DNA from 4 places in the Weizmannia sp. FSL W8-1119 genome. Region 1 is predicted to be linked to each of the others. Evidence: riboswitches for the same ligand, from Rfam matches in the RefSeq annotation. Region 1 holds a riboswitch; each other region holds the start of a gene.
The links. Region 1 has a riboswitch for S-adenosylmethionine ahead of NSQ19_RS01700 (bifunctional homocysteine S-methyltransferase/methylenetetrahydrofolate reductase). Riboswitches for the same ligand answer to the same signal wherever they lie in the genome.
Positions count from the first base shown of each region.

Region 1 (8,011 bases):
CCGGGCTTTTTCATGTAGGTATTTCCGTGGAAATATTGCTGGTTTTGTCGAAACTAAGCCTATCATGTCATCTTGTTAAGGCAGCAAAAAAGCCAATATTCGCAGCGTTTGGGAATGTTAGGCTGGATGAAGAAGCATATGTCTTGGCCTTGGCAAGGGTTGTAACAGCACTGGCTGAATTTTAGATGTAAAGGTTGCACCCGGAGCTGATTTAATGTAGGCGTTCATGCCACAGGGAACGTGGCAGGTGAGTAATTTTATAGAAGGAAAACGGGGTCAAGCATTTTCGGGCTTGCTGGCAAGTGGTATTTGTTCAAAAAAACCTGTTCAACATGCACGGTTGCACAATTTTCATTGGAATGTTTCCCGTGGAACATTGGGGGCGGAACAGAAAAGCCAGTGCAAATTTTGTCGATTAATACGGTTTTTTGCAGAATGGTATATGGGTCCGGGTTCCGCATTCTTCTGTCGAAGCCGCAAAAATGCAGCATGGCGCCTATGGTAAGAAAGTGGCGGGTAAGCTACAAAATTTTCGACTGATTGTTAACATGGACTGCTCTACGGTAAGATTTTTGCCTGTCAGTTACACGATTAGGAAAGCGATGGAATTTTCAGCCGCTTGTTCACGTAGAAAACGTCCATGTTTTCTTGATGTATGGCCGTTCCTTGCTTTAAAAAACCTAAAGCGGGCCGGGGCCCGCTTTAGGGGGTCATACCGCAAAGTATCTTGCCTCCGGATGGGAGAACACGAGCGCGGTGACGGCGGCTTCGGGTTCCATCATGTAGCCTTCGGTCAAGTGGAGACCGATTTTTTGCGGTTGCAGCAATTTAAACAGTTTGGCCTGGTCTTCGAGGTTCGGGCAGGCCGGGTAGCCGAAAGAGTAGCGCTGGCCCTGGTATTTGGCGGCAAAGCGTTGCTGCATTGTGAAACCGGCCGGGTCCGGGAAGCCCCATTGGCCGCGCATCAGTTCGTGCAGCCGCTCGGCGAAGCCTTCTGCCGTTTCGAGGGCAAGCGCCTGGAGGGCATGGCTTTTGAAATATTCGCCTGCTTCTTTCAAATAGCGTGCGTGGTGGCGGATGTTTTTGCCGGCGACGACCGCGAACATGCCGACATAGTCAACGACCCCGCTGTCTACGCTCCGGACATAATCGGCAAGGCACAAATACGGCGGCTTTGCCTGGCGCGGGAATGTGAACCGCTCTAAAATGGATAAAGATTTCGGATTTAATGCTCCAGGCTCTCCAGCCGGTTCGTAAACAATCAGATCATTACCATCCGACTGGGCCGGGAAAAATTGGTATACAGCGGATGGCTGAAGCAGTTTTTCTTTCATCACCCACTCGCGCAGTTCATCCACCTGCTGCTTCAGCTTACTGGCGCGTTCGTCTCCCTCCGCAAGCAGTTTTTCGACACGGCCTTTCAATCCTAAATGGTGGCCGAGGAGCATTTGCATGTTCACGTAGGGATCAATATGGGAAAGCGGATAATTGCGCAGCACATGCCGCTTCAAATCCGCCGGCTGGTAAACGCGCGCATCCGGGGATACTGAAGAACGGCGCGGTAAAGTCGCAACCGGCGCCCCGCCGGCATTCGCCGCTGCCACCCTTGTCCCGCCGCTGCGCTGGTTGGCAAGTTCCGTTTCGAGCGAGCTGCGTTCCGATTCATCCTGCAATTTGTTTGCAAGCGTGAGGCCCTCCATTGCGTCTTTTGCATACAGCACAAGCCCCTCATATTGCGGAGCGATTTTATTTAACGTGAATTTTCGCGACAAGGCTGCACCGCCGACCAGTATCGGCTGGCGGATGCCCGCTTCCCGCAAATCCTGGGCAGTGACAACCATTTGCTGGGCGGATTTGACAAGGAGGCCGGATAGCCCGATCACATCCGGTTTCTCTTTGCGGACAGCGTGGATAAGATCAGCCGGCGCCACTTTGATGCCAAGGTCCACCACTTTATAGCCATTATTCGACAAAATGATGTCGACCAGATTTTTGCCGATGTCATGGACGTCGCCTTTCACGGTTGCGAGCAGCACTTTCCCCTTTGTGCTTGTTTCATTTTTTTCCATAAAAGGCTCAAGGAATGCGACAGATGCTTTCATCACTTCCGCACTTTGCAAGACTTCTGCGACGATGAGCTGGTTGTCATTAAACAGGCGGCCGACTTCCGCCATCCCGTCCATAAGCGGGCCGTTGATAATGGCGAGCGGATCCGGGTATTTTTTCAAGGCCTGTTCTAAATCCGGGATGAGTCCTTCTTTCGTCCCTTCGACAACATCATTCGCAAGCCGTTCGGCAAGCGTCATCGTGCTCTTTGGCGCTTTTTTCTCCTGCACTTTGCCGCGGTAATATTCGGTGAACGCGGCGAGGGCTTCGTCACTCGTTTCAAACAACAGTTTTTCGGCCATTTTCACGTTCTCTTCCGGGATGGACGCAAAGCGTTCAAGCTTTTCTGTATTTACGATGGCGTAATCCAGCCCGGCTTTCGTACAGTGGTAGAGAAACACTGAGTTGAGCACTTCACGCCCGGCAGGCGGCAGCCCGAATGAAACATTGCTGACGCCGAGGATCGTCTTGCATTCCGGCATCGCTTCTTTAATGAGCCGGATGCCTTCGACTGTTTCTTTTGCTGCGCCAAAATACTGCTTGTCGCCGGTGCCGGCAGGGAACACGAGCGGGTCAAAAATGAGATCACGCGGGTTGAGCCCGTACGTATGGACGAGCAGGTCATAAGAGCGGCGCGCAATCTCAAGTTTCCGTTCGGCAGTGACAGCCATCCCCTCTTCATCGATCGTGCCGACGACAACGGCACCCCCGTATTTTTTGAGGAGCGGCACGACTTTTTCAAACCGTTCCGTCCCGTTTTCAAGGTTAATGGAATTGACAATGCTTTTTCCTTGGCAGTATGTAAAAGCTTTTTCGATCACGTTTTCATCCGTGGAATCGATCATAAACGGCACTTTCACTTTTTTCACGGCGATCGAAATAAAGTTTTCCATGTCGCTGATTTCATCGCGGTCCGGGTCGGCGAGGCAGATGTCGATGATCTGTGCGCCGTTTTTGACCTGGGTGCGGGCAATTTCGCTTGCTTCTTCCCATTTGCCTTCTGCGATCAGGCGCCGGAACTTACGCGAACCGATGACGTTTGTGCGTTCGCCGACAAAAATCGGGCGGGTGGACGGGTCATCGTAAATAAAAGGTTCGATGCCAGAGACGGCGTGGTGCTCTTCTTTTGCAGGCTGGCGCGGCGGGAGCCCGGCTAGTGCTTCATTCAGCGCTTTGATATGGGCAGGTGTTGTGCCGCAGCAGCCGCCTGCGATGTTAAGCCAACCTTTTTCGGCGAAGCCTTTCATTTTTACAGCGAGCGATTCCGGTGTTTCGTGGTAATGCCCTTCTTCGTCGGGAAGCCCGGCGTTCGGGTAGCAGCTCACTGCCGTTTTGGCGAGCCCCGCGAGTGTGCGGATAGAGTCAGCCATGAACTCCGGGCCAGTCGCGCAGTTGAGCCCGACTGCGGCCGGCTGCATATGCGCGACGGAAATGTAAAATGCTTCGATGTTCTGGCCGGCAAGCGTTGTGCCCATCGGTTCGATGGTGCCGGAGATGAGAAGTGGCAGTTTTTTTCCGGTTTCGTTAAATGCATCCGTAATGCCAAGAAAAGCGGCTTTGACGTTCAGCAAGTCCTGCGATGTTTCGAGGAGGAGCACGTCGGCCCCGCCTTTTATGAGCCCGCAAGCCTGTTCCTGGTAGGCGGTTTTGAGCGCGCCAAAAGTGGTGCCGCCTGTGACGGAGAGCGTCTTTGTTGTCGGGCCCATTGAACCGGCGACAAACCGCGGCCGGCCGGGTGTGGAAAATTTTCCGGCAGCCTGCTTGGCGATGCGCGCAGCTTCGATGTTGATTTTTTCGGCAAAGTGCCCAAGGCCGTACTCGTTAAGGACGATGGACGTTGCGCCAAATGTGTTCGTTTCGATGATGTCGGACCCCGCTTCGAGATATGCTTCATGGATCGAGCGGATTAGATCGGGCGCTGTGAGATTCAAGTATTCATTGCAGCCTTCGTATGCTTCGCCGCCAAAATCTGCCGCGGTGAGGTGTTGCTGCTGGATCATCGTGCCCATCGCCCCGTCGAGAATGAGAATGCGGTTCGCAAGCTGCTGTTCAAATATCGTTTTCCCCATGAAAAATGCCCCCTTTGGTTGTGCGTTTGATCGGTTAAATTCAGGTTGCCGAGTAGCCAAAGAATCTCCTATACTTTTAGAAAATGCCCGCGCTGCGCACTGCTGTTTTTTCGTGGATGTGGCGCGTGCATTCCACTGTCAGTTCATAGCGTTCGAGCGGCGTAATCAGGTAAATGCCGTTGAAATAGGCGAGGGCCGCATCGATCAGGGTACGGCTGATCGCAAGGCTTTCTTCGCGCGCTTTCACAGGGTCGCCGTTTGTTTTTTCCATCGCTTGCAAAATATCATCCGTCAGTGTGATGCCCGGCACTTCATTGTGCAGAAAGACCGCGTTCCGGTAGCTGGTAAGCGGCATAATGCCAAGATAGATCGGCGCGTCCAAATGCTTCGTGGCTTCATGGATTTGCTCGATTTTTTCCGTGCTGAAGACAGGCTGGGTGATAAAATAATCAGCACCGTGGCGGATTTTGCGTTCCAACCTCCCGACCGTTTTATCGAGATTGCGGACGTTCGGGTTAAATGCAGCTGCGACGGAAAAATTTGTTTTCCGCTGAAGCGATTTGCCGGAATGGGAAATGCCATCATTGAATTGCTTGATCATTGCGATCAGTTCCATGGATGACAAATCGTATACGCTCGTCGCTCCCGGGAAGTCGCCGATTTTTGTCGGATCCCCCGTGATGGCAAGCACCTGGTCAATCCCGAGCGCAGCAAGACCCATTAAGTGCGACTGCAGCCCGATCAAATTACGATCACGGCATGTAATATGAACAAGCGGCCGGATGCCATGTTTCTCTTTTAAAATTGAAGCAATCGCTGTGTTGCTGATGCGCGGGCTTGCAAGCGAGTTGTCGGCCATTGTCAAGGCATCGATGCCGGCGTCGTGCAGCGCTTTTGCCCCTTCGAAAAAGCGGGCTGTGTTCAGCGTTTTCGGTGTGTCCAATTCGACAATGACGGAATGGCGTTTTTTTACAATTTCATGCAACGGCGGTTCGTACTGCGCCGGGGCGGCTGCGATTTCGATTTTCGGTGGGCGGACCGTTTTTTCTGTGACAGGCAAAAGCCCCTGCACCCCGTCTGCGATTGCTTTGATGTGAGCTGGGGTCGTGCCGCAGCAGCCGCCGATCAGGCGCACACCCTGTTCGACCAGTTTTTCGGCGCATGTTTTAAAATAATCGGCGTTATTTGTGAACGTGAACCGGCCTTCCTCGTAATCTAAAAGACTCGCATTCGGGTATGCGGACAAAAAGGCACGCTTCGGTATCGGGATTTCTTCGAACGCCTGGATCATGTGGTGCGGGCCGAGCCGGCAGTTTAGGCCGGTCACATCAGCGCCGCGGTTTTCAAGTTCCTTGAAAGCATCGCGGACCGGGGTTCCGTTTTGGAGCACGCCCGGTTCGATAAGCGAGAACTGGGCGATGACCGGGACATCCGCTTCTTTTTTCGCAATGTCTACGACCGTATACAGTTCTTCCGCGTCAAAATACGTTTCCAAAAGCAGGGCATCAACTCCTTCGTTCAGGAGGTGAAAAATCTGCTCGCGGAACGTACGCTTGATTTCGGCAAGTGTTGCTTCGGTTTTGCGCTGGCCGCGGATGCCGCCGACCGTGCCGAGTATAAATGTGTCACGGTTTGCCGCTTCTTTTGCGATCTGGACAGCCGCTTTGTTGATATCTTTTACTTTTTCTTCCAGGCCATACTGTGCCAGCTTGATATAGTTGGCGCTGTACGTGTTTGTCTGGATGACCGATGCGCCTGCTTCGATATAGGCGCGGTGGATCGCGTGGATGTCTTCCGGATGGGTCAGGTTGAATGACTCATAACATGTGTCGGCGCCGTATGCATATAGCAGTGTCCCCATTGCCCCGTCTGCAACAAGGATGCGGTTTTTTAACGTTTCGAGAAGGTTCAAATTTTTACACTCCCTTTGAATGATATGAAAAAAGCCTCCCAGAAAAGGAGGCAAGATGACAACATTCTCCTTATCTTTTCAGGTATACCTGTTGGATTTAGCACCGTGCCGTATGGCTGGTTGCTGAGGTTTCATCGGGCCAAGTCCCTCCGCCTCTCTTGATAAGGCTATTCGATTGAACGTACTTAAAATTTTGACTTATTTATACTTTACACTTTGTCGGGTGACATGACAAGGGGGAAATTGAAATTCATATTGGATGCGGTTTCGCCCCTATTGTCTAATTGGCTTTCTTTTGCCTTTTTGAGCCCTCCAAAAGGACAATTTGCTCCCGGTACGGCTCTCTTTTGTCTTTTTGAGCTCTCCAAAAAGACAATTTGCTCTTGGTACGGCTCTCTTTTGTCTTTTTGAACCCTCCAAAAGGACAATTTGCTCTTGGTACGGCTCTCTTTTGTCTTTTTGAACCCTCCAAAAAGACAATTTGCTCCTGGTCCGGCTCTCTTTTGTCTTTTTGGGCCCTTCAAAAAGACAATTTGCTCTTGGTCCGGCTTTCTTTTGTCTTTTTGAGCCCTTCAAAAGGACAATTTGCTCTTGGTCCGGCTTTCTTTTGTCTTTTTGAACCCTCCAAAGAGACAATTTGCTCTTGGTCCGGCTCTCTTTTGTCTTTTTGAGCCCTCCAAAAGGACAATTTGCTCTTGGTCCGGCTCTCTTTTGTCTTTTTGAGCCCTCCAAAAGGACAATTCGCCCCTGATCCGACTCTCTTTTGTCTTTTTGAGCCATTCAAAAAGACAATTTGCTCTTGGTACGGCTCTCTTTTGTCTTTTTGAACCCTCCAAAAGGACAATTTGCTCTTGGTACGGCTCTCTTTTGTCTTTTTGAGCTCTCCAAAAAGACAATTTGCTCTTGGTACGGCTCTCTTTTGTCTTTTTGAACCCTCCAAAAAGACAATTTGCTCCTGGTACGGCTCTCTTTTGTCTTTTTGAGCTCTCCAAAAGGACAATTTGCTCCCGGTACGGCTCTCTTTTGTCTTTTTGAGCTCTCCAAAAAGACAATTTGCTCCCGGTACGGCTTTCTGTCTGCTACAAAAAAAAGAGCCGGAACCGGCCCCCCTGTTATTCATCCAAAAACTGTTTGATGGCTTCGGTATTTTTTTCTTTGTCCACTTCGAGCGCGGCGCCGACGCCCGGATAACTGACATTGGTATAGGTACCGGCAACCGGTACGGTCATTGTTTTGACCTTAAGGTTGCCATTGACCATGACGTCTTTAACGAGCGCAAGAATGTTCATTTTGCTCATGTTGGTGGCCATATACGGCTGGATGGTTCCGAGCAGTTTCGGTGCTTTGGCGATGCCGTTCACGCTGAAGACTTCAGATTGGAGCGCTTTAAGCACTTTTTGCTGGCGAGCAACCCGGCCAAAGTCGCCTTGCGCATCATGTCTGAACCGTGCGTAGGCGAGGAGTTGTTTCCCATGCATGAGCTGTTTGCCAGGATAAAGCGTCAAGCCGATGTTTTTCGACATTTTATGTTCGACGTTCATTTCAATGCCTTGAGGCGCCAGGGTATCGACAATTTTAACAAAGCCTTGGAAATCGACGAGTGCATAATATTGCACATCAATGTCAAAATTGGTTTTGAGTGCTTGGCGGAGCAGTTCAACGCCCTTCTTTTGATGGTTCAAATTGCCAAGATAATAGGCAGTGTTAATTTTATAGTTTCTATACCCCGGGATTTCGGCATAAATGTCACGCATAATCGAAATGAGCTTAACCTGGTTTTTCTTCGGGTCATATTGGGCAATCATGATGGTGTCGGTTCTTGAATCTTCTTTGCCACGCCGGTCAATTCCGAGAAGGAGAATATTGGTCCGGCCATTTGCATCCTTTTTACCATTAAATTCCAGATTGTCCATATTTAAGGCAT
Region 1 is NZ_JBBOZL010000001.1:340,718-348,728, reverse strand. Features, by position in the region: gene metH (methionine synthase) at 711-4,175, opposite strand; gene NSQ19_RS01700 (bifunctional homocysteine S-methyltransferase/methylenetetrahydrofolate reductase) at 4,252-6,087, opposite strand; SAM riboswitch class I at 6,155-6,255, opposite strand; gene NSQ19_RS01695 (hypothetical protein) at 6,608-7,207, opposite strand; gene NSQ19_RS01690 (LCP family protein) at 7,200-8,011, opposite strand, start outside.

Region 2 (8,011 bases), 1.1 Mb from region 1:
GGTATTTGCAGTCGGGCGCTGTTTTTTCGGCCGTTTTTCTTTTGGCTGCACTCGGCATGGGATTATTTTTGCTTATTTATGGGATGGAAAAAAGCTTATTGAAAAACAGAACAAAAATTTAGGGGGATGTTCAATGAAGAAACGATGGGTAATGGTCGCTGTACTGGCGTGTATGCTAGGTGCCTGCAGCAATCATTCGCAGCAAGCAACGAAACATGCGCAAAAAGTAACGATCATGCTGGATTGGTATCCAAATGCGGTTCATTCTTTTCTTTATGTAGCCAAGGAAAAAGGCTATTTTAAAGCGCAGGGCCTTGATGTCAGCATCAAAATGCCTTCTGACACAAATGACCCGTTAAAACTTGCGGCTGCGAATCGAATTGATATTGCATTAAGTTATCAACCCCAAGTGTTAATCGCGCGCGATGAGAATATTCCGGTCCAATCTTTTGGCACCGTCGTCCGCCATACGCTGAACCGTGTGATGGTGCCAGCTTCAAGTGGTATCCGCTCACCGAAAGACCTGGCGGGCAAAACGGTCGGCTATTCTTCCATTCCGCTGGAAGAAGCAGTCGTTCGGACAATGGTCAAAGCAGACGGGGGCGATCCGGACAAGGTGAAAACAGTGGATGTTGGCTATGATTTAATCCCTGCTCTGACAGCCCGTAAAACTGATGCGATCGTCGGCGGTTTTGTTAATCATGAACAGTTGCTGCTGGAAAAGGAAGGCGTACCCGTTAGAGCATTCAATCCGGCAAAATACGGTGTTCCGGATTATGCCGAACTCGTTTTCATCGCAAACGAAAATAAGCTGAAACAGCAGCCAGACATTTTTAAAAAATTTCTTGCTGCCGCCGAAAAAGGCCAGCAATATGTCAAAAAACATCCGGAAAAGGCGCTTGCCATTTTGTTAAAACATGAAGATGCCTCTTCACCGCTGGATAAAAATGTGGAAACGAAGAGCCTGCACATTTTGCTGCCGCTGATGAGCGAAAAAAATAAAACGATTGCCGATCAGGGCCTGAAAAAATGGCAAGACGTTTCGGATTGGCTGTACCAGACAAAGATCACAAAAACACATGTCAATGCCGCAAAAGCTTTTGTCCATTTAGAAAATAAATAAGGAGCATTCTGGAAGCCAAATCGCTTTGGCTTCCGCCAGCATGGGATCACAAAACCGGGTGGCGGAACATGCAGAGTATGTTATTCGCTTCAAGCGCTGCATGTTCCTGCGGGAAGCCGCAAAAAAACCGCAGCTGTATGCCTGCGGTTTGCATGTTAAGCCTAAAAAGGGCCTCCGGGGCTTTGCCATCCTGCTGAACATAACGATCAAACGTCTCGGGCCAGGAAAAAACGCTTATCGCCTGGCCCAAATGGCAAAGCATGCGATGCGGCTCTTTCCGGAAAAAGCCGCATCGCATGCTTTGAGCAATGAATGGGACTGGTTAATACACCATGCTTTCATCGTGGTAATATTTAAATTCGAGCAAGTTGTTGGAGGGATCTTGGAGGAAAAATGTCCAAGTTCCTCTTGCCTGCCCCCAAACCGGACCATTTTCTCCTGGAAAAATGCCAAGCGGTTTTTCTTTGCAGATTGGAGGGTTTCCTCAAATGCTGCTTTATCCAAAAAAGTAATGCCGAAATGGCGGGGATACATTTTCGGGTTGGGGTCTATTTTTTCAGGGCTCAGATGGCAGACAAGCTGGTCCCCGAAAAAATTGAAAGTGACCCGGTCATCATACCGGCGCGCCACCTTACAGCCTAATTTCTGATAGAAATCGGCTGTTTCATCAAGATCTTTGCACGGGATCGCCAAATGAAAAATTTTATCCGTTTCTCTCATGGGAATCTCCTCCAATAAAAAAGTATCTGATCGCAAACCGAGCCTTAATGTTTCAAGCGCAAGGGCATCCGAAAAAGGGATGTTGGCCAGATTGGCATCCGGGCCGAGCTGTTGGATAAAAAAAGCCTGGAGCTGCTTGTTGGGTGCTTCGAAAATGAAAGCATCGCGGGGAATCCCCGAGTCCAGGATGGCCGCAAACATCTCCTCCCGTATTTCCCCGTCCCCGTTGCAAATGCCGCTCGTGCCGCTTTCCCTTGCCTCTGTCATCACTTTATATGCGCCTGCTTCTAAATCCCGGCTAATCGATTCCAGCCATAACGCGGGCGTATCGGCTATTGATTTGGCAGTATCTTTTGAGCCGACTTCACTTAACACTTTAAACTCCTTTGAAAACTCCGCAATATAGCGGCATTTTTCCGGATTGGACAGCGGCAGGGTGCCATTTGAGATTTCAACATATTCGCATGCAAACCGCCGGCAGTATTGAACGTACCGATCCGTTTTTCCCTGGCTGGCAAACTTTTCAAATAAAGTGCCGCCGAAAAAGAAGGCAATGCCGTTTTGCCTCAGGTGATCTATTTTTTCTTCCAAATGGCACCCTGCCTCTGTCATCACTTTATATGCGCCTGCTTCTAAATCCCGGCTAATCGATTCCAGCCATAACGCCGGCGTGTCGGCTATTGATTTGGCAGTATCTTTTGAGCCAACTTCACTTAACACTTTAAACTCCTTTGAAAATTCCGCAATATAATGGCACTTTTCCGGATTGGACAGCGGCAGGGTGCCATTTGAGATTTCAACATATTCGCATGCAAACCGCCGGCAGTATTGAACGTACCGATCCGTCTTTCCCTGGCTGGCAAACTTTTCAAATAAAGTGCCGCCGAAAAAGAAGGCAATGCCGTTTTGCCTCAGGTGATCTATTTTTTCTTCCAAATGGCGCGAAACCACCGATGTTCCCCAGCCGAATTTGACGAAATCAATATAAGGGGCTGCACTGTTCATGGTATCTTTAAAAAAGTTCAGCGGAATGCCATTGTCAATTAAGATGGTGATTCCGCAATCCCGCGGTTTCTCATTGCGTAAAGGCAGTGTCAAACCATGGTCATTCATCTTCAACCCTCACGATCGTTGGAAATTCTCCTGTTGGATCAATTTTCATAACAAACCCGCAGTCTCTTTCGTTGATGCAAAATTCTAGGTCAGCCGGGTTAAATGCAGGCTGTCCGGGATCAAGAAATTTCTTTGCAACACTGGCATTTACAATCTCCTTGATCACTGATTCCGGCTTTATCGTGCCGGAGCCGGTAAGGATGCTTTCCATGTATAATGCGCATGCCAGGTCATCTTCCCCCGTCGGATGGGAAGCGATCATGTTGATGCGGGCGTTGTCTTTGCCTTTCCATTTGCGCAGGACCCATTTTGCCGTCATTTTTGCATTCGAAAAGCCGGTAACATAGACTTCCTTTGCACAAAGGGCGCGGAAGGCTGCTTTTACCCCGTTTGTGGATGTTTGCACCAGCGTTTTGCCGGCTAACGGCTGTTTGGCGATGGCGGCCGGTGAATGGCCCAAATCAAATCCCGGTATCGGAAGCCCGTTCCCTTCGCCCGTGAGCAAGACATGCGGGTATTTGTCTTTGATACAAAAAGCCGCTTCTTTTGAGTCTGCCAGCCATATCTCTTTTACGCCGCCCAAAAAGGCATGGTGGGCAACCGTAAACGCGCGGATCACATCGATCACAATATTGGCATCCCCGTCTTCCGGCGTGATCTCATTCCCCTGGTAAATGTGGATGTTCATCCATTCCCCCCTCATTCTGTGCAAAAGATACATAAAGTATATTGGAGGGACGCTTGATGCGGAACTTGCCACCCTTTTCTTTTTTTATCGCCCCCGTCTGTTCAAAAAAGAATTGACTCCCGCCGCATTTGATTGTATAATGTTTTCAATGATTTCTAAATAATGATTCGTTCTTCTTATCCAGAGAGGTGGAGGGAAAGGCCCTTTGAAGCCTCGGCAACAGGTTGAAAAACACTGTGCCAATTCCTGCAGACAATCGTCTGAAAGATAAGAGAAGTTGACCATTGTGCGCCGGCTCTTCTTATCTTTGTAAGAAGAGCTTTTTTCGAAGGTGCTTCTCATGGAAAGAAGCGGATTAAAATCCAAGTAAACTTCTATGTCTATTTGGATTAGGATGTCATACATAAATAAACAAATGAAAAGTGCATGCAAACATTGCGAGGTGGAAGATTTGCCGTTAAGTGTACAAAACAGCCCGTTTAGTAAAGAACAGGCGGAAAAGTTAAATGAACTGCTGCAAATGTTAACGGATCAGCAAAAATTATGGCTGAGCGGATATTTAACCTATCCGTTTGCCGAACAAGGAACGAATCCCCCGGGAAGTACAGCTGTTGCTGAAAAGCCGGTACAGACGGCAACCAAAACGGTTACGCTGCTGTTTGGTTCCGAGACAGGCAATGCCCAGGCGCTTGCCGAAGCATTCGCCGCCAGATTAAAAGAAATGCAGTTTGCCGTATCTTTTTCGGCACTCGATGCGGCCAAGCCGAAAGATTTAAAAAATGCAGGGTATCTGCTCATCATTACAAGCACACAAGGGGAAGGGGACCCGCCCGACAACGCATTGTCTTTCTATGAGCTGATCCACAGCAGAAAAGCCCCAAAACTGGACGGGGTCCCTTTTTCCGTTTTGGCGCTTGGGGACCAGACATATGAGTTTTTTTGCAAGGTCGGAAAAGAGATCGACAAGAGGCTGGAAGAGTTGGGCGGGGAACGGCTCTATCCGCGAGTGGATTGCGATGTGGATTATGAAGAAGACGCCCAGGAATGGTTTGAAGGGGTTACAGGCGTGCTCCAGTCATCTGCCTTGCCGCCTTCAACCGCTGCCGATGCCACCCGGCCTGCAAACACCGATTATTCCAAATCCAACCCGTTCCAGGCGGAAGTGCTGGAAAATATCAATTTGAACTGGGAAGGGTCCAATAAAGAAACGCACCATATCGAATTATCCCTTGAAGGTTCCGGTTTTACATTTGAACCGGGGGACAGCATCGGGATTTACCCGGAAAATGACCCGGAACTCGTGGAACGGCTGATCGAAAAGCTCGGCTGGGATCCAAAAGAACCGGTTCCGATCAATAAAAAAGGGGAAGTACTGCCGGCCAGGGAAGCATTGCTCAGACATTATGAAATTACGAGATTAACAAAACCACTGCTTCAGCAGGCAGCCGTGCTTTTCGGAAACAAAGGGCTTACGGCTTTGCTTGAAAATGAAGCGGAGGCAAAGGCATACCTTGAAGGACGGGGCCTGATCGATCTTGTCGAGGAATATCCGCCGGAAAAAGTGGAAGTGCAAGCTTTTGTACAAATGCTCCGGAAAATGCCGCCGCGGCTTTATTCGATCGCAAGCAGTTGGAAAGCGAACCCCGATGAAGTCCATCTTGTCATTGCACTGGACTGCTATACAGCAAACGGAAGGGTGCGCGAAGGAGTTTGCTCCGGGCAAGTCGCAGGCAGGATAAAACCGGGAGACAAGCTGCCGGTTTATGTCCACCGCAATCCGAATTTCAAACTTCCGGCTGACCCGGATGTGCCGGTGATCATGATCGGGCCGGGAACAGGCGTGGCGCCGTTCCGTTCTTTCCTGGAAGAAAGGGAAGCGGAAGGGATCACCGGCCGAACATGGCTGTTTTACGGGGACCAGCATTTTGCGACGGATTTTCTGTATCAGCTTGACTGGCAAAACTGGCTGAAAAATGGCGTGCTCGAACGGATGGATGTGGCTTTTTCGCGCGACCAGGCAGAAAAAATATACGTCCAGCACCGGATGCTTGAAAAAAGCAAAGATTTTTATGCATGGCTTGAAAAAGGCGCCTGTGTGTATGTGTGCGGTGATGAGAAGCACATGGCCCGCGACGTCCAGGAAACGCTGCTTCACATTCTTGAAACAGAAGGCAATATGGCGAGGGAAGAGGCAGAGGATTATTTACAGGAAATGCGACGGGCAAAACGATACCAGCGTGATGTGTATTAACAGAGAGGGGCAGGAAGATGGCTGATAAAAAACTTGATCCGCTTGAAACGATAAAAGAAAAAAGCCGATTTTTAAGAGGAACGATTGCGGAAGGACTCAAAGATCCGCTGACCGGTGCGATATCCGAGGACGATAATAAACTGTTGAAATTTCATGGCAGCTACCAGCAGGACGACCGGGATATCCGCAACGAGCGGCGCAAAAAGAAACTGGAGCCGGCTTACCAGTTTATGGTGCGTGTCCGCATTCCGGGCGGCGTTGCGACCCCGGAACAGTGGCTTGTGATGGATGAACTGGCGCAAAAATACGGGAACGGAACGCTGCGTATGACGACCCGGCAGACATTCCAGATGCATGGCATTTTAAAATGGAATTTAAAGCAGGCCATCCGCGAAATGAACGATGCGCTCATGACGACGCTTGCTGCGTGCGGGGATGTGAACCGGAATGTGATGTGCAACCCGAACCCGTACCAGTCGGATGTGCATGCCGAGGTGTATGAATGGGCGAAAAAAACGAGCGACCACTTGTTGCCGCGGACTTCCGCGTATCATGAAATCTGGCTGGAAGATGAAAAAATCATTGATACAAAAGAGCAGGAAGATTCCGAACCGCTGTACGGCCCGAAGTATTTGCCGCGGAAGTTTAAAATCGGGTTTGCTGTGCCGCCTTCCAATGATGTCGATATTTTTTCACAGGATTTAGGGTTTATCGCCATTTTGAATGAAGGGAAGCTTGAAGGGTTTAATGTCGCGGTTGGCGGCGGGATGGGCATGACCCATGGCGATCCGAAAACATATCCGCAGCTTGCCCGGATCATCGGTTTTTGCACGCCGAACCAGGTGATTGAAGTGGCGGAAAAAGTGGTGTCGATCCAGCGCGACTACGGCAACCGCGCGAACCGGAAAAATGCGCGTTTCAAGTACACCATTGACGCGCGGGGGCTTGAATGGATCAAGGCGGAACTGAATGAACGGCTCGGCTGGGATCTCGGGGAGGCCCGCCCGTTCCATTTTGACCATAACGGCGACCGTTACGGCTGGATCAAAGGCGATGGCAAATGGCATTTGACGTTATTTGTCCAAAGCGGCAGGATCAAAGATTTTGACGGCTATCCTTTGATGACCGGGCTGCGCGAAATTGCAAAAATCCATCAGGGCGAGTTCCGCCTGACCCCGAATCAGAATGTCATCATTTCCAATGTAACCGACGAAATGAAAGGAAAGATTGACGAACTGGTTGAAAAATACCATCTGACGGACGGCAAGCATGCTTCCGCCCTCAGAAGAAACTCGATGTCCTGTGTCGCATTCCCGACTTGCGGCCTTGCGATGGCGGAAGCAGAACGGTACTTGCCGGAACTGCTCGGAAAAATCGAGGAGATTTTGGACGAAGCGGGGCTGCGCGAAGAAGAAATCGTCATCCGGATGTCGGGCTGCCCGAACGGATGTTCAAGGCCGGCGCTTGCGGAAATGGCTTTTATCGGAAAGGGCCCCGGAAAATACAATTTGTATTTGGGTGGCAGCTTCACCGGCGACAGGCTTGCTTGCCTTTATAAGGAAAATATCGGGGAAGAAGAGATCCTCTCGTCACTGCGCCCGATTCTTTTGCAATATGCAAAAGAACGGCAGGAAGGCGAACATTTCGGGGATTTCGTCATCCGCGCCGGAATTGTAGAAGCGATCCGTGACGGACGTGATTTTCATAAACCGGCAGCGGTGAATAAATAATTTTACAAACTGTGCCTAGAAGGATTTTATTCTCCGGGCACAGTTTTTTGTTTCTTTACAAAAGCTTCCAATTGGGACATACTGTTTAGCAGAATACCTCATAAAGGATGGTTGCCATGCTGGGAAAAAATTTAAAAACATATATCGAAAACCAAAAGGATACTATAATAATATTATGTAAACAAGAAATAGCGTATTTGGAGCGCTATAAGGATTTTTTCAAAGATGCTGTCAGGGAAAAAGAAATTGTTGAAAAAGAGGGTACCGCCCGTTTTGCCGATGCATCTATTGAACGGTGCAGCAAGGAAACCGATGAGACGCTTGCAGTGGAAACGGCGGTGTTTTTAAATGAACCTGTCCTCTATTTGAAAAAGCATAGGAAAGAA
Region 2 is NZ_JBBOZL010000001.1:1,426,768-1,434,778, forward strand. Features, by position in the region: gene NSQ19_RS06840 (ABC transporter permease) at 1-122, shown strand, start outside; gene NSQ19_RS06845 (ABC transporter substrate-binding protein) at 134-1,123, shown strand; partial or broken gene NSQ19_RS06850 (VOC family protein) at 1,446-1,843, opposite strand; partial or broken gene NSQ19_RS06855 (phosphosulfolactate synthase) at 1,856-2,434, opposite strand; partial or broken gene NSQ19_RS06860 (phosphosulfolactate synthase) at 2,444-2,956, opposite strand; gene NSQ19_RS06865 (2-phosphosulfolactate phosphatase) at 2,949-3,644, opposite strand; SAM riboswitch class I at 3,818-3,918, shown strand; gene NSQ19_RS06870 (assimilatory sulfite reductase (NADPH) flavoprotein subunit) at 4,039-5,895, shown strand; gene cysI (assimilatory sulfite reductase (NADPH) hemoprotein subunit) at 5,913-7,625, shown strand; gene NSQ19_RS06880 (hypothetical protein) at 7,823-8,011, shown strand, end outside.
Region 2: linked by a shared signal. The riboswitch ahead of NSQ19_RS06870 (assimilatory sulfite reductase (NADPH) flavoprotein subunit) and the one ahead of NSQ19_RS01700 (bifunctional homocysteine S-methyltransferase/methylenetetrahydrofolate reductase) in region 1 are both predicted to bind S-adenosylmethionine.

Region 3 (8,011 bases), 100 kb from region 1:
TTTCTGTTTCCAAATGAACGCGTGTTGTTGCGCCAAAACCTGCAATTCATCGTTCAGGTGCGGGCTCACGACGGTAACGCATGCCCCCGCTTCCTGGAAGAGCCGGAATCTGCGTGCCGCCACTTTTCCGCCGCCGATGACCACAGCCTGCTTCCCGTCTAAATTGACCATAACCGGTACCCAAACCATTCCTGATCTCCTTTCCAGTTTATCCGGTGCAGAAACGCCTCGTGCTTCCTGCCATTTTCGTGAATGTGCCCGTACGCTCCCTTTCCAGCGTTTCCTGGGGAGCCGGAACCGGGCAAGTGCCGGCATGCACAATGGAGCGCCGGACCGCGGGCATCTTTCAGGCTGATCGGGCCCAAAAAAGTGCCGGTACGCACATTGAAACACCGCACCCAGGCATTTTTTAAACTGCATCTCCCCCAAATAAGGGAGGGGTTCACAATAGAAAACGCCGCAGGCTTCCCCCAGGCTTTCCGGGGGCAAAAAAGGTCCCGGAATCTCAAATAAAAGCCTCTGCACCCAACGCTTCCTTTGCCCGGCCGGCCAATGCGTCCGCCATATCCGGGTGACAGCCGAGATACCGTGCCAGCCGGATATCATATCCTTCCCGCTGCAGCATGCCCACTTTCTTTTCCAGCGACCGGACGAGCACGCCGGTGAACCAAAGATATGGGGCCACAACCACCGGGCGCCCGGCCGCGGCCAGCTCCTTCAGCGCCTCATCAAAACGGGGCTCAAGCACCGCCAAATAAGCCGTTTTGATCTGTTCTGCCCCCAGTTGCACGCCCAGCCCGTCCGCAATTTTTGCAAAATCGCACAGTGTTTCCGGATTGCGGCTGCCGCGTCCGACCAGCAGAATCCAGGCACCCGGAGGCATGCCGGTTTCCAAAATATTTTCCGCCAGAATTCCGGTGATCCGGTCCCCGACGCCGAGCGGGCGGCCGTACGTAAACACAATATGCGGATAACGTCGTTTCGCTTCCCGGATCGCACGCGGGATATCCTCATAATAATGCCCGGCACTCAGCAGCAATACCGGCACAACGGCGATACGCCCTGCGCCGCCCCGGACAAGCGCATCAATCCCTGCTGCAATATCCGGTTCCGCAATTTCCAGATAACAAATTTCCTGGAGATCCGCATCCACCTGTGCCATCGCTTGCCGGATTGCCGCTGTTGCTTCCCGGGCGGTTTCGGGCACACGGCTGCCGTGGCTGACATATAAAACACCTTGTTTCATACCCGTTCACCCGGTACAGGCCGGAGCAGCGGAAAGCTGTTCAAACCATTTCAACTCATCGCGCAGTTTTACCACTTCTCCGATGATCAAAAGCGATGGGTTGCGCAACCCGTCCGCCTTTTCACTTAAATTTCCAAGCGTGCCGACCGCGGTTTCCTGTTTTTCCGTCGTGCCCCAGCGGATAAGTGCAGCCGGCATGTCCGGCGATTTGCCGTGCTTTATCAGTTGCGCACAGATGAGCGGCAGATTTTTCACGCCCATATAAATGCAAAGTGTATCAATTCCCGCATATTTGGACCAGTATGCATCAAGATCTTCGCCTTTTTTCGTGACGCCCGCGATAAAAGCAACGGATGTACTGAGCCCGCGGTGGGTGAGCGGAATGCCGGCATAGGCGGGCACGGCGGAACCGGCCGTAATCCCCGGAACGATTTCAAACGGAATATGCTTTTGCACCAGTACTTCCGCCTCCTCCCCGCCTCTGCCGAATATAAACGGATCGCCGCCTTTTAAACGGACAACAGTTTTGCCTTGGTTGGCAAACTTCACAAGCAGGTGGTTGATCGTATCCTGCGACATCGTATGGGCGTCCGGCTTTTTCCCGCAGTAGACGAGTTCCGCATCCGGCCTTGCTTCTTTTAACAGATCCGGATTCACCAGGCGGTCATATAAAATGACATCCGCTTCCCGGATCATGCGCAATCCTTTCACTGTGATCAGTTCCGAATCGCCGGGCCCTGCCCCGACTAAATATACTTTTCTCATTTCTTCACCTGCTTTAAACTTAATCGGATAACTGGTTGGTTTGGTTTATGCGCCCACTTCTCCCGGAGTGGCTGTAGCAGCGGCTTAGAAGGGATGGCCGTTTTTGCCGCAGCACCACCGGGCAGCCTTACTTTTTCTGAACCGTATGCAGCCCGCATTCGGTTTTATGAAAGCCCGCCCATCTTCCTGCTCTTGAGTCGCTGTTTCCAGCAGCACGTGTGCACGGGAAACAGCCGATGCTCGGATATCCCTGGTCATGCAATTCGTTATACGGAAGATGATGGGACTTGATATAGTTCCAAACGTCATCCCATGTCCAATGAATCAGCGGGCAAATTTTAATCGAATGGAACCTTTCATCTTTATTGACAAAATTCGTTTTCGCCCTTGTCGGCGATTGCTCCCGCCGCAAGCCGGATATCCAGGCCGACGCTCCCTGCAGCGTTTCTTCAAGCGGCTTGATTTTCCGGATATAGCAGCATTGGTCCGGATCCCTTTTCCAAAGGGCAGATCCGTATTGCGCCGCCTGTTCATCAAGCGTAAGCGACGGTTTTTTCATTTGGATATTTAAAGCCGGATATTTCTTTTTCACTTTTTCAATCAATTCGTAAGTTTGCGGAAAGTGCAGGTCCGTATCCAAAAATACGATATCCGCATCTTCTCTGACTTTCGAAATGAGATCAATCAGCACCATTCCTTCTGCGCCGAAGCTGCACGCATATACCACTGATTTACCGTACGTGCCATATGCCCACTGCAAAATTTCCAATGCGCCCTTTGTTTCATCTTCCGGCACGAACACTGCAAACGGATCCGACGTAAACTGTTCATATGTGAGCCGCGTTTGCTCCACTCTATTCCCTTCTTTCTTATTCGATTACTAAGGATTAAACGACAAAAATCTTCTTACCCTGAAGTAAGAAGATATCCATTCCCGGGAAATCTTCTTATCTTTCAGGCCACCACCTGCAGGAATTGGCACAGTACCCGTTTTCGGACCTGCTGCCGAGGCTTCACAGGGCCCTTCCCTCCACCTCTCTTGATAAGAAAATAACAACATATAAGCTTAAAGTTTATTGTATACCTTCTTATGCTATTCGTCAACGAAAAATTCTGATAAAGAAAATAAGGCCCATTTTCACGAAAAGTGTTACATGTAGTTTTGGGCCACCTTTTTCTTTCTCATTTGATGAAATGGTTTCCAATCTTTGCTTGCATGTGTTTTTTTCAAATCTTGCTCTGTACCAAATCGGTTCATCAATTCACCTTTAAACTTGCGGCGTACCGGCTCAGCTCCGCGTTTCATCATCACCTGGATTTTTGAAGCCATTTAAAAGGGCGACAACTATTCGTTCCCTTTTACCATAGAGGCCTTTCTTTATGATCAAACGAATAAACATAAGGCATCATAAGAATCAAACAAGCCCAAATAATGATGATTAGTGTTATGAATGCAATTTTTGGAATGCCCAATATCATTAGTCCAAATGAGATGAAAAAGCAAAGCAGGGAAAAATATCCAACTTTATTTCGAAACTTCAAACTTGGATATAACTTGGCTTTACAATTTGGACATTCTATGGTTTGGTCAAACTTCCATAATCTCTTAAAGATATAAATCCACTTAAATGGATGGTTACAATCAGAACATTTTGGCAGGCTCATTGACTTCCACCTTCCTTTTCTTCGATTTTAACATAAAATTCAATCTTTTTTATGCCAACAACAATGATTTAGAAAAGAGTCTTCCTTTTTCAGTGCATTTTCCAACCTGCGGGGGTAAACTACATATATCCAATGACAGAGACTGAATGAAGGCAAAGCGGGGTGAAAAAATGATTCATTTGGATAAGCATCATGACCCCCGGACAAACGGCATGCTGCTGCGCCAGCTTTCACGCAGGGCAGTCCAGCCGGGTACCCTAATCCAGGAAAATGAAGCGCTTTTTCAAAAATACTGCCAGCCGGAATTTCACAAACCGTTTTCCCTTTCACGGCTGCTGCTGAACCGGAGATATCCGGTTGAACCGTATAAAACCCTTGCAGATCAGAACGGCCTTGTCTACCCGGAATGGAAAACGATATTGGATCAAGCATACAGCCGGCTGCTGTCTGTGGCATCCCGTACAGTCAATGTGGCAGATTTCGGGGCTGCCGGCGATGGAAAAACCGACTGCACAGCGGCATTCCAAAAAGCACTGGGAAACGGCCGCGTGAAAGTGATCGTACCGGAAGGCGTTTATCTTGTAAAGGGGCTTAAGCTGCCTTCATGGACATGCCTTTGCGGCAGCGGAAAAGGCGTAACAGTCATCAAACTCCATCCGCATGCGCCGAAAAAAACGCGTCTTATCCAAAACGCCCATTTCCACCGCGGCAATCACCATATATCAGTGGAAGGGCTCACGCTGGACTGGAATGTCGAAAGGCTCGGAAATGAGGAAAGAACGGCAGCAGGAAATAACCGTTCAAGCTGTCTGACTTTTGCGCACGTCACGTTCGGCTGGGTGAAAAATGTGGAGGCGGCGGGGGCCGGCCTGCATGGTTTTGATGTATCGTCTGCCCGGTATCATTATTTGGGCGACGGCTTTCTCGCCCCGGGAAGGAGCCGCTATATCTGGCTGGACGGGCTTACGGCAAGCGGATTCGGTGATGACGGCATTACCACCCACCATAGCGACTATTGCTTTATTTCAAATTCTTTCTGTTACAACCCGAGTGGAAAGGCCCACAAAAAAGGGTTTTCCAACTCCAATGGCATTGAGATTGATGACGGGTCGCGCCATGTCTGGCTTTACAATAATGCTTCAAGCGGCTGTTTCGGAGGTGTCGAAATCAAAGCCCACCACAATGCTTCGGCTGCTTCTCATGTCCACCTTTACGGCCATCTTTCTGTCCGCGACAACCGTTCTTTCAATTTCCGGCATATCGGTCACCATAAAGGTAAGGATAGCGATTCGAAAAGCGCGGACCATATTGTGGCGGCCAATCTTGTTTCCATCGCGCCGGTGTTTACGGATTTATATGAAGGTTCAACGCCGCGCAGCCTCGTTGTTTCCGCTTACCGGAACGTTGTCATTAACGGGCTGACAGCACTTGGCGACCCGGATTACGATTTCAAGGGAAATCCTGTTGTCGCCATCCAGTACCGTGCAAAAAATGTTATCTTGAAAAATGTAGAAATCAGCGGGTTTCAAAATGCGAAACGGATCAAGGGCAAAGACAAATGCGTACTGTTGTAATGCTTGGATTGTTCATAAATAAAGAGAGAATCTAAGCAAGACTTGCAGGGTGAATCGGATAATAGCTTCTTATCCGATTCACCCTGCAAGTCCAGCCTTCATGTTTGCCACCAATAGAAGCGATATTTGCAAAAAAGGGGGGTAAAATGACTTTCGAATTCAAAGTTTTTTCTACATCTTTTTAAAACCCTTGCATTTAAAGTTCGGCAAAATCCTTGGGATCCTTGCCAATTCCGATTATTTTGCTGATTCAGCAAGCCCTGGATTCTTCCTTTTCATCATCGTTTGAAGATCATTTCCCGGGGAAACTTGGTGTCTTTTGTCATGAATGCGGGCGCGGAAAGACATTTCTATACAAAGTTTTTGCCGACTTTGTGCTCCTTCTCGAGTAAAAGACATTTTGTCTTCCTTGATGCCAATGCCCGGAAATTTGTTGTGACATGTCTTTCATAGCACTCGTGCCAGTAATATTATCGCAATTTTTCTCTCATTAAGTTGCGAATACTTTTCCCGACCAATTGTGTTATTTTCCTTTCACCATAAAGGACGCTTTCCCGGGAAATTTGTTGCCTTTTGTCTTTTTAAAGACCTCTAAAAAACATTGGGACCATCGTACGGATCCTTTTTTGTCTTTTTGAACGTTTTAAAAAGACATTTGGACTCAGTCCCACCCCCGTTTTGTCTTTTTGAAGGCTTCTAAAGGACACTTGGACCACTACCCAGATCCTTTTTGTCTTTTTGAGCATCTTAAAAAGACATTTTGGCTCGATCCCCACTCCTTTTTGTCTTTTTGAAGGCGTCTAGGGGACATCTTGGGGCGAGAATCATTGCCTTTTGTCTTTTTGAAGGTCTCTAAAGGACGTTTGGACCTCCGCCCGGATCCTTTTTTGTCTTTTTGAACGTTTTAAAAAGACATTTGGACTCGGTCCCACCTCCTTTTTGTCTTTTTGAAGTGTTCTAGGGGACATTTCAGGGTGGGAATCATTTCCTTTTGTCTTTTAGAAGGCCTCTAAAGGACACTTGGACCACTGCCCAGATCCTTTTTGTCTTTTTAAACGTCTTAAAAAGACATTTGGGGGCGGATCCCATTCCTTTTTGTCTTTTTGACGGCTTCTAGGGGACATTTTGAGCTCTGGCCTGATCCCTTTTTGTCTTTTTGAAAGCCTGTAAAAGACCTTTGGACCACTTCCCCGGATCTGCCTCAAAAACATTCGAGCCAAGTACCGCAACTGGTTTAGGATCAAAAAAGTGGGATCCCCATTTTTAGAGATCCCACTTTTTTCCTGCAGGCCGATCCAGGTACTTATAAACCGAGCGAAATATATTTGACTTCCAAAAATTCTTCGATGCCGTAACGGCCGCCTTCCCTGCCGAGACCACTCTGCTTGAAACCGCCGAATGGGGCCTGCGGCGTGGACGGAAGCCCGTCGTTCAGCCCGACAATGCCATATTCCAGCCCCTCTGCAATTTGAATGCCTTCTGAAATATTTTCCGTGAACACATACGCAGCAAGACCGTAAATGGAATCATTGGCACGCCGAATTGCTTCATCAATATCCGTAAATTTCGTTACCGGTGCAAGCGGCCCGAATGTTTCTTCATTCATGCATATCATATCATCGGTAACATTGGAAATGACTGTCGGATCAAAGAACAACCCATCTTTCGCGCTGCCGCCTGTTTCCACGGTAGCCCCTTTTTCCACTGCATCTTTGACGTGATGTTCTACTTTTTCAACCGCATTCCGGTCAATCAGCGGACCGATATCCGTTCCTTCTGCAAGGCCGTCCCCAACACGGAGTGCTTTCACTTTTTCTGTAAATTTCTTGGTAAAAGCTTCATACACTTCTTCCTGTACATAAATGCGGTTCGAGCACACACAAGTCTGACCGGCGTTGCGGAATTTTGCTGCAACCGTGCCCTCTACAGCTTTATCGAGGTCCGCATGTTTTGTGATGATCACCGGTGCATGCCCACCAAGTTCAAGCGACACTTTTTTCACTGTGTCAGCTGAGCCGCGCATCAGCTCTTTCCCGATTTCGGTCGATCCGGTAAAAGTAAGTTTGCGGACGCGTTCATCGGCAAGCCAAGTGTCCCCGATTTCCTTCGCACTCCCGGTTATTACATTGATGACGCCTTTCGGAATGCCGGCTTTTGCAGCAAGCTCAGCAAGCTTCAAAGCAGTAAGTGGTGTCTGTTTTGCCGGTTTGATGACAACGGTGCAGCCGGCAGCAAGCGCAGGTGCAACTTTGCGGGTAATCATGGCAGCCGGGAAATTCCACGGGGTAATTGCCGCGACAACGCCGACCGGCTGTTTATGGACAAACAGGCGTTTATTGGTAGCGGATGCCGGAATCGTTTCGCCATACACACGCTTTCCTTCTTCGGCAAACCACTCGATAAAGCCATTTGCGTAACGCATTTCCCCAAGTGCTTCCTTGAGCGGCTTGCCCTGTTCTATGGTCATCGTCCTGGCAAGCTCGTTTTCATGTTGACGGATCAGTTCAAACCACGTGCGGAGGTAGGCACTTCGTTCATAGGCAGAAAGCGCCGCCCACGCCGGAAAAGCCGCATGCGCCGCGTCAACAGCGAGCTTAGCTTCTTTTTCCCCGCCTTTTGGAATCGTCGCAATCACTTCGCCGGACGCAGGGTTGTCCACTTTGATTTTTGGCAGTCCTTCCCCCGTCCATTCACCATTCAAGTACATCAAATAGTCTTCCATAGCTCCATCTCCCTTCGAGTAATAGTTTACGATTTTTCA
Region 3 is NZ_JBBOZL010000001.1:235,984-243,994, reverse strand. Features, by position in the region: gene NSQ19_RS01295 (NAD(P)-binding protein) at 1-189, opposite strand, end outside; gene NSQ19_RS01290 (sirohydrochlorin chelatase) at 506-1,246, opposite strand; gene cobA (uroporphyrinogen-III C-methyltransferase) at 1,253-2,011, opposite strand; gene NSQ19_RS01280 (phosphoadenylyl-sulfate reductase) at 2,139-2,864, opposite strand; SAM riboswitch class I at 2,956-3,060, opposite strand; gene NSQ19_RS01275 (hypothetical protein) at 3,162-3,341, opposite strand; gene NSQ19_RS01270 (TIGR04104 family putative zinc finger protein) at 3,371-3,676, opposite strand; gene NSQ19_RS01265 (glycosyl hydrolase family 28-related protein) at 3,847-5,250, shown strand; gene NSQ19_RS01260 (NAD-dependent succinate-semialdehyde dehydrogenase) at 6,554-7,972, opposite strand.
Region 3: linked by a shared signal. The riboswitch ahead of NSQ19_RS01280 (phosphoadenylyl-sulfate reductase) and the one ahead of NSQ19_RS01700 (bifunctional homocysteine S-methyltransferase/methylenetetrahydrofolate reductase) in region 1 are both predicted to bind S-adenosylmethionine.

Region 4 (8,011 bases), 1.7 Mb from region 1:
AGCCCGAGGCACGGCGAGGAAAGCATAACCCCCGCAATTTTCAGATGTTCCTTCTCAAGCAGCCGGATGACCGCCAGCCCGCCCATGCTGTGGCCGAGGAGAAAAATCGGGAGGTCGAACTGGTATGCTGCCGTCACCCACTCTTTTATCTCTGTTGTATATTCATCAAAGGAATCAATATGCCCCCTTTTTGCTCTCGACGTCATCCCATGGCCGGGAAGATCGCCCATCACGACATGATAGCCGCTTGATCTCCACATCTCAATCAGCCAGCTGTAGCGGCGGTGATGTTCCATCGCGCCATGGACCATAACGATGACTGCTTTTGGGTTTTCATCTGCTTCCCATTTCCACATGTTCCTGCCTCCTTCAAAACCTGCGAAACCATCCTGCTTTTATTTTACCCATAATCCTTCTGTTCTGAAAAACATATGCCATTTTTAACTCGATTTATTCACAATTTGTTCCCAATTCTTTAAGATAAAAGAAAAGATCAAAAATAGGAGGGTACGAAATGATCTATGCTTACAATGGAAAAACCCCTTTGATTGCGCCGACTGCTTATATCGCAGACAATGTGGCCATTACGGGGGACGTTGAAATCGGCGGCCAGTCCGGCATCTGGTTCGGGACCGTCATCCGCGGCGATGTCGCACCGGTAAAAATCGGGCAAAAAGTGAATGTCCAGGATAACTGCGTCCTGCACGAAAGCCCGCAAACGCCGCTCATACTGGAAGATGAAGTGACGGTCGGCCACCAGGTGATTTTACATAGCTGCCATGTCCGGACAAAAGCTTTGATCGGCATGGGTTCAATCATCCTTGACGGCGCCGAAATCGGGGAAGGCGCTTTTATTGGCGCCGGCAGCCTTGTCACGCCCGGGAAAAAGATCCCGCCGCATACGCTTGCATTCGGCCGCCCGGCAAAAGTGATCCGCGCGCTTACCGAAAAAGATATCCAGGATATGCGCCGCATCGTCCGTGAATATGCTGAAAAAGCGCAGTACTATAAAAATGCCGCCGGGCGCTGACAAAGGTTAACGGCGGGCACCGGCAGCCGCATTGCTTTAAGCCGCAAACAGGCGAAAAAAGCATGATAAAAATAGGGCCATACTGCTAACCGGGTTTAAAAACCGCCGCGATGCAAAGCTTGCGGGCATGTGCGAAAAAAAGCGTTATACGATAAAGGGCCTGCCCCCGTTTCCGATTGATTACGGAAGCGGGGCCAGACCCCCTTTTTTCTGTTACAGAGAAGCACCCGTAGGCCGCCCTTGTGCTCCTTTTTGAAAACCGTACTTGTCTTCCATATACACGGCATGCCACAGCATGAAAATCAGCACGGTCCAGATTTTCCGGCTGTAATCCAGCTTGCCTGCACAATGGTCTTCCAGCAGTCTTAATACATATTGTTTGTTGATGATATCGTCCGTCGGGCTCGTTTTGATGATCTCTACCGCCCAATCATGCATTTCATCTTTCAGCCAGTGGCGGATCGGAACCGGGAACCCGAGTTTTTTCCGGTTCAGCACATGGTCCGGCACGATGCCTTCCACTGCTTTTCGCAAAATATACTTCGTTGTGTTATGGGACGTTTTTAAGCCCGCCGGAATTTGTGAAGCGACCCGGAACACTTCTTTATCCAAAAACGGCACACGCAGTTCAAGCGAATGGGCCATCGTCATCCGGTCCGCCTTCAGCAAAATATCGCCGCGCATCCACGTATGGATATCGATATATTGCATCCGGTCAACCGGGTCGTAGCCTTTCGTTTCATCGTACAGCGGCTTTGTGATATCGCGGTAGTCAAGGCTGTTGTTATAAGTCAACAGCAAGTCGCGTTTTTCTTCTTCCGTGTACATTTTCGCATTGCCGATATAACGGTCTTCCATTGGCGTGACACCGCGTTCGATAAAGCTCTTTCCTTTTACCCCTTCCGGCAGCACTTTCGCCAAAGCCTTCAAAATTGATTTTCCGGCAGCCGGAATTTTATCAAAAACTTCAAGCGACTGCGGTTCACGGTAAATATTATAGCCGCCGAACAATTCATCCGCGCCTTCGCCGGACAGGACAACGGTCACATGCTTTCTTGCTTCGCGCGCCACAAAATAAAGGGGAACACAAGCAGGATCTGCGAGCGGATCGTCCATATGCCAAATAATTTTTGGCAGTTCTTTCATATATTCCTCCGGCGTGATCACATAGCTGATATTTTCAACACCGAGTTTTTCCGCCGTTTCTTTGGCAACATCGATCTCGCTGTAGCCATCACGTTCGAATCCGACGGAGAATGTTTTAATGCCCGGGTGGAACTGTTTTGCAATCGATGCCGTAATCGAGGAATCGATCCCGCCCGACAGGAACGCGCCAACCGGTACATCGCTGCGCATATGTACCTTTACGGAATCGATAAGCACATCGCGTACTTCTTTTACAAATTCGTCCTCGCTCTTATGGACCGGGTGGAAGGAAGCTTTCCAGAACTGTTTGATTTCCATCGGTTTGCCGATTTTTTTCATAAAATAATGGCCCGGTTCGAGTTTTCGGATGCCACTCGTCATGCTGAAAGGTTCCGGCACAAATTGATAGGTTAAATAGTATTGGACAGCATCATAATTGAGTTCCGGTTTTTCCATGGCAAGCAAAATGCTTTTCTTTTCGGAACCGAAATACATTTTATCGCCGTCTTCATAATAGAAAAACGGTTTAATGCCGAACGGGTCGCGCGCGCCGCACAGCGTTTGTTCCTGCTTATCCCAGATCGCAAATCCGAACATCCCGCGCAGGCGCCCGATTGCTTTTTCGCCGTAACGGCTGTACATGGCAAGGATGACTTCCGTATCCGAATTCGTTTCGAATGCCATCCCTTCTTTTAATAATTCTTCACGCAATTCAACATAATTATAAATTTCGCCATTAAAAATGATCCAGTACCGTTCGTTTTCGTATGTTAAAGGCTGGTGCCCCGCCTCGATGTCGATAATGCTCAGGCGCCTGAAACCGAACTGGATATGTTCGTCTTCATAAAAGCCTTCATCATCCGGGCCACGGTGCTCGATCATATGGTTCATCTGTTTAAACCGTTGCCTGTCTTCGTCTGATAATGTAACGGGATGGTCATGGACGCAGCCAATAAATCCGCACATGTAAAAAGTCACCTACTTTAATCATTTCGATATACTTCTATTGTAAATTTATTTCTTGAAAAAACAAATCCATTTCCGCCAAAATTTGACGGCCAAAATCTGCACATGTAATATAGTTTAGCATGTTTTCCGGCAGTTTGCAGGGATTTTGTTAAAAAAGGGACATACAGGATTTCTAATAAATGGGCCGGACCGCATCATCCAAACTTTGCGCCGGTCGGTTCTTATGCCCGCGTTGCAGACGCTCATCATAAGCGCCCCGGTTCTGTTCCCGGTCTTTCTGTCAAACAGCCCCATCCGTTGTATTCTCTGCCCCCGCATGTGGGCGCTTCCCGTCACCGGCGTTTTATCCTCCGAATGCCTCCCTTATTCCCCCCGCTGCATGAAAAAGAGCGGCCTGTATACCAGGCACGCTCTTTTTCCCATTATTTTCCGATATGATTGCGGACGAATTCATTCAACGCCCCGGCTTTGTCCGTTTTTTCCCAAGGCACATCCAAATCATCGCGGCCGAAATGCCCGTACGCAGCGGTCTGTCTGTAAATCGGGCGGCGCAAGTCGAGCATTTTGATAATGCCGGCCGGGCGCAGGTCAAAATGGGCTTCAACCGCCTCGATCAGCACTTCTTCCGGAACTTTTCCAGTCCCAAACGTATCGATGGAAATGGAAACGGGCTTCGCCACCCCGATCGCATACGCAAGCTGTACCTCACATTTTTCCGCAAGGCCGGCCGCAACAATATTTTTCGCAACATAGCGGGCGGCATAAGCAGCGGAACGGTCCACTTTCGTCGGGTCTTTCCCGGAAAATGCGCCGCCGCCGTGGCGTGCATAGCCGCCGTACGTGTCGACAATGATTTTGCGGCCGGTCAGCCCGGCATCCCCTTGAGGGCCGCCGATAACAAAGCGGCCGGTCGGATTAATCAAATACTTTGTATCCGCATCGAGTAAGTCTGCCGGCACAACCGGTTCAATGACGTATTTTTTCATATCCTCCTGAATTTGCCCGGCACTGATGTCAGGATTATGCTGCGTTGAAATGACAATCGTATCAATCCGGGCAGGCTGGTTGTTCTCATCATATTCAACTGTCACCTGTGTCTTCGCATCCGGGCGCAAATACGGGATCACTTCATGTTTGCGGAGTTCAGCAAGACGGCGGGCAAGCTTGTGGGCAAGCGAAATGGGAAGCGGCATCAGCTCTTCTGTCTCATTGCAGGCAAACCCGAACATCAGGCCCTGGTCGCCGGCTCCGATTGCCTCAATCTCTTCGTCGCTCATCCCGCCTTCGCGGGCTTCCAAAGCCTGGTTAACGCCGCGCGCAATATCTTCGGACTGTTCGTCAATCGATGTCAAAACAGCGCAGGTTTCCGCATCAAACCCGTATTTCGCGCGCGTATAGCCGATCTCTTTAATGGTCTTGCGCACCACTTTCGGAATATCCACATATGTATTGGTGGAAATTTCCCCCGTGACGAGCACGAGCCCTGTCGTGACGGAAGTTTCGCAGGCAACGCGGGCATTCGGGTCTTTTTCTAAAATGGCATCCAAAATGGCATCGGAAATCTGGTCGCAAATTTTGTCCGGATGGCCTTCCGTCACCGATTCCGATGTGAACAAATGCCGTCCTTTTAACATCCGCTTTTCCTCCTTATATGGTTACATATTGGAAACGGTACTCATACCCTAAACTCGATTCATTTTAAGTACAAAGCCAAAAATAAAAACCTTTCCCATTCATATGAGTGGAAAGGTTTTGACTTCAATCAATCGCGCCTTTCACTCTTATCGTTCAAGGAAACATTCCTTGCTGCAGGTTAGCACCTTTGCCTGGAAGTCAAGCGGCAGCTGCGTTGCGAGCGCATTGCCTGTTCCAGAGGCGGGTTGCTGGGTTTCATCGGGCCCGTCCCTCCACCAGCTCGGGATAAGAGTATCCGTTCAAAGTAAAATCATACGCAATTTAGCAGGCGCTGTCAATGCTTTTTTCACCATTTGCCCTTTTGCCCCCTGCATTTTTCCCGGAAAAAAGTATGTAATAAACGGATGAATATGTTATACTGATATCGTTTAAAGCGAAATAAGTTATTCAAAGGGGCGGTTTATGAAAATGGATCTGATTGGCGCTTCTGACGATTTAAAGTTTTTGTTGTCGGGGGAAAATGTGCGCATGCAGCTTTCCGTGCCGCAATTAATGGAAAAAATTATTGAACGGAAAGAAGCTGTGCTGACAACGGAAGGGGCCATTTCTGCTACAACAGGAAAATACACAGGAAGGTCGCCGAAAGATAAATTTATTGTCGTCGACTCCGAATCAAAAGACCGTGTCGACTGGGGCAAAATCAACCAGCCGGTATCTCCCGGCGTGTTCAACAGGCTCTATGAAAAAATGGTCCGGCATTTAAAAGGGAAAGACGAAATTTTTGTGTTTAAAGGTTTTGCGGGTGCCGATCCAAAAAGCCGCCTTCCGATCCAGACCGTGAATGAGTTCGCCTGGCATAATTTATTCGCGCATCAATTGTTTATCCGGCCGGATGCGGAGGAACTCAATCAACACGATGCGCAATTTACCATTCTTTCCGCGCCGCTGTTTAAAGCAGACCCGGCGCTTGACGGCACGAATTCCGAAGCGTTCATCATGATTTCACTTGAACGCCGGATGATTCTGATCGGCGGAACGGAATATGCAGGCGAAATGAAAAAAAGCATTTTTTCCATCATGAATTATTTGCTGCCGCAAAAAAGCATCCTTCCCATGCACTGCTCCGCCAATACCGGGAAAAACGGCGATACGGCCCTGTTTTTCGGCTTGTCCGGGACCGGGAAAACGACACTTTCCGCCGATCCGGAGCGCGCGCTTATAGGGGACGATGAGCACGGCTGGTCCGACAGCGGCGTCTTCAATATTGAAGGCGGATGCTATGCAAAGTGCATCGGGCTTACAGAAGAAAAAGAACCGCAAATTTACCGGGCAATCCGGTTTGGGACCGTACTTGAAAATGTAGTCGTAGATCCGGTGTCCCGTAGGCCGCAATATGGCAACAATGCACTGACGGAAAATACAAGGGCTGCTTACCCGATTGAAAACATCGGCAATATTGCCCGTTCCGGCATGGCCGGCCATCCGTCAACCATTATATTCCTGACGGCTGATGCGTCCGGTGTCCTGCCGCCGATCAGCAGGCTGACAAAAGAGCAGGCCATGTACCATTTCTTAAGCGGTTACACTTCCAAACTGGCCGGCACCGAACGCGGCGTCACGCGCCCGGAAGCTGTGTTCTCCACTTGCTTCGGCGCGCCGTTTTTGCCGCTTGAGCCCGCCGTTTATGCGGAAATGCTCGGAGAGAAAATTGGCAGGCACAACGTCCAGGTATTTCTTGTCAATACCGGCTGGACAGGCGGCCCGTACGGAACCGGTTCCCGCATGAAATTAAGCTATACGAGGGCCATGGTCCGGGCTGCGATAAACGGCAAACTGAAAAATGTGGAAACGCGGCAGGATGATATTTTCGGGCTGCACATCCCGGCCCGTATTGAAGGGGTGCCGGAGAAAGTCCTTTATCCGCAAGATACATGGGTGGACAAGCGGGCTTACCGTGAAAAAGCGTTCGAACTTGCAGCCCGGTTCAAAGAAAATTTCCGGCAATTTTCATCAGTGCCGGATGATATTGAAAAACTCGGCGGCCCGCTTATTTAAGCATAAGCGGGAGCCCGGCTAAAACCAGGTACTTGCCTGGACGGCGCTGATTCCTTCCTGCACTGCCCATTGGTGGTGGGCGCCGGCCATTTTTTCCGCAGCCTCGTGAAGGTTGAGCCATTCCAGGTTATGGCTTCCTTTGCGGGGCTGTCCCCATTTTCCCAAATAAAACAGGCCTTCATCCATGGACCGCGCGCCCGTTTCCTGTGCCGCTTTGCCTAAAAAGCCCGCGATTTCAAGATCCGCGCCGACTGTCCGCATCAGGCAGGCAAGTTCAGACTCCCCGCGGCTGATTTCCCCGCCCGGCAGCCTGTAGCCGCTGCCCGACGGCACCACCCCGACTTTTTCTTTTTTCGCATCAAAAATGACGGCATATGCGCCGCAAGCTTTTTTGTAGCCCGTTTCCATCTTTGGCATTCCTCCTCCTTTTTTAGCAAATGCAAAAGCCGGCCCCTTTTCCTTCAAGTATCCATTATGGCGGATGCTTGGGCCGGCCCTTTTTAAATCGCTTCGGCCTGTTCCTTTTTCCAGCTTCAGAAGCCGGCCTTTTCTCTTACGATTAGTATTTTCAATCTTGCCCATTTCATCCCGAAAAACCAGGCTGGCGGCGCACTTGCAAGGCGTGTGTTGCGTCTGCCAATATTCCGCCGCCGGATCCGTTTTTTCTCCGCGCTACTCGCAAGCTGATCCAGTTCCGTTCACCAGGCATTGCCCTTTGGCCGGATCCCGGCGTTCTCCGGTAAAATCAGCCGGGCATTGCACTTGTAAAATTCCCGTCCGCCCGTCCTGATAAACCAAACAGGCGCCGCGGATCATGGTGCGGCGCCTGTTTAATTCGGCGTGTTCAAAGAAACCAGTTCATAATGAACGATCGTTGTATTGTTTTCCCATTCCAGTTTGCGGATGACAGCGCTCCCGCTCGGCCCGTGTTCCTTCTTTTTCCGGATTTCAACTGGCGTATCAAGCGGATACACGCAGTAACCCGGTTGCTTCAGCAAAAAGAGGTTTTGCTCAATACGCTCTTCTTTCCCGTTCGTCACGAGCATCGTATCGAGTTCCATCGGCATTCCCATTCGGCTCACCTCCGTCGTTGCTTCTATTGTATCATGTGCGGAATGCCTTTTCATCCAAACGCTGGCATCATGGACAACCCGCCGGTTTACAGGCGGCGGGAAA
Region 4 is NZ_JBBOZL010000001.1:2,089,094-2,097,104, forward strand. Features, by position in the region: gene NSQ19_RS10245 (alpha/beta hydrolase) at 1-356, opposite strand, end outside; gene NSQ19_RS10250 (gamma carbonic anhydrase) at 515-1,030, shown strand; gene asnB (asparagine synthase (glutamine-hydrolyzing)) at 1,244-3,142, opposite strand; gene metK (methionine adenosyltransferase) at 3,568-4,779, opposite strand; SAM riboswitch class I at 4,924-5,072, opposite strand; gene pckA (phosphoenolpyruvate carboxykinase (ATP)) at 5,249-6,835, shown strand; gene NSQ19_RS10270 (DNA mismatch repair protein MutT) at 6,854-7,252, opposite strand; gene NSQ19_RS10275 (DUF2584 family protein) at 7,666-8,011, opposite strand, start outside.
Region 4: linked by a shared signal. The riboswitch ahead of metK (methionine adenosyltransferase) and the one ahead of NSQ19_RS01700 (bifunctional homocysteine S-methyltransferase/methylenetetrahydrofolate reductase) in region 1 are both predicted to bind S-adenosylmethionine.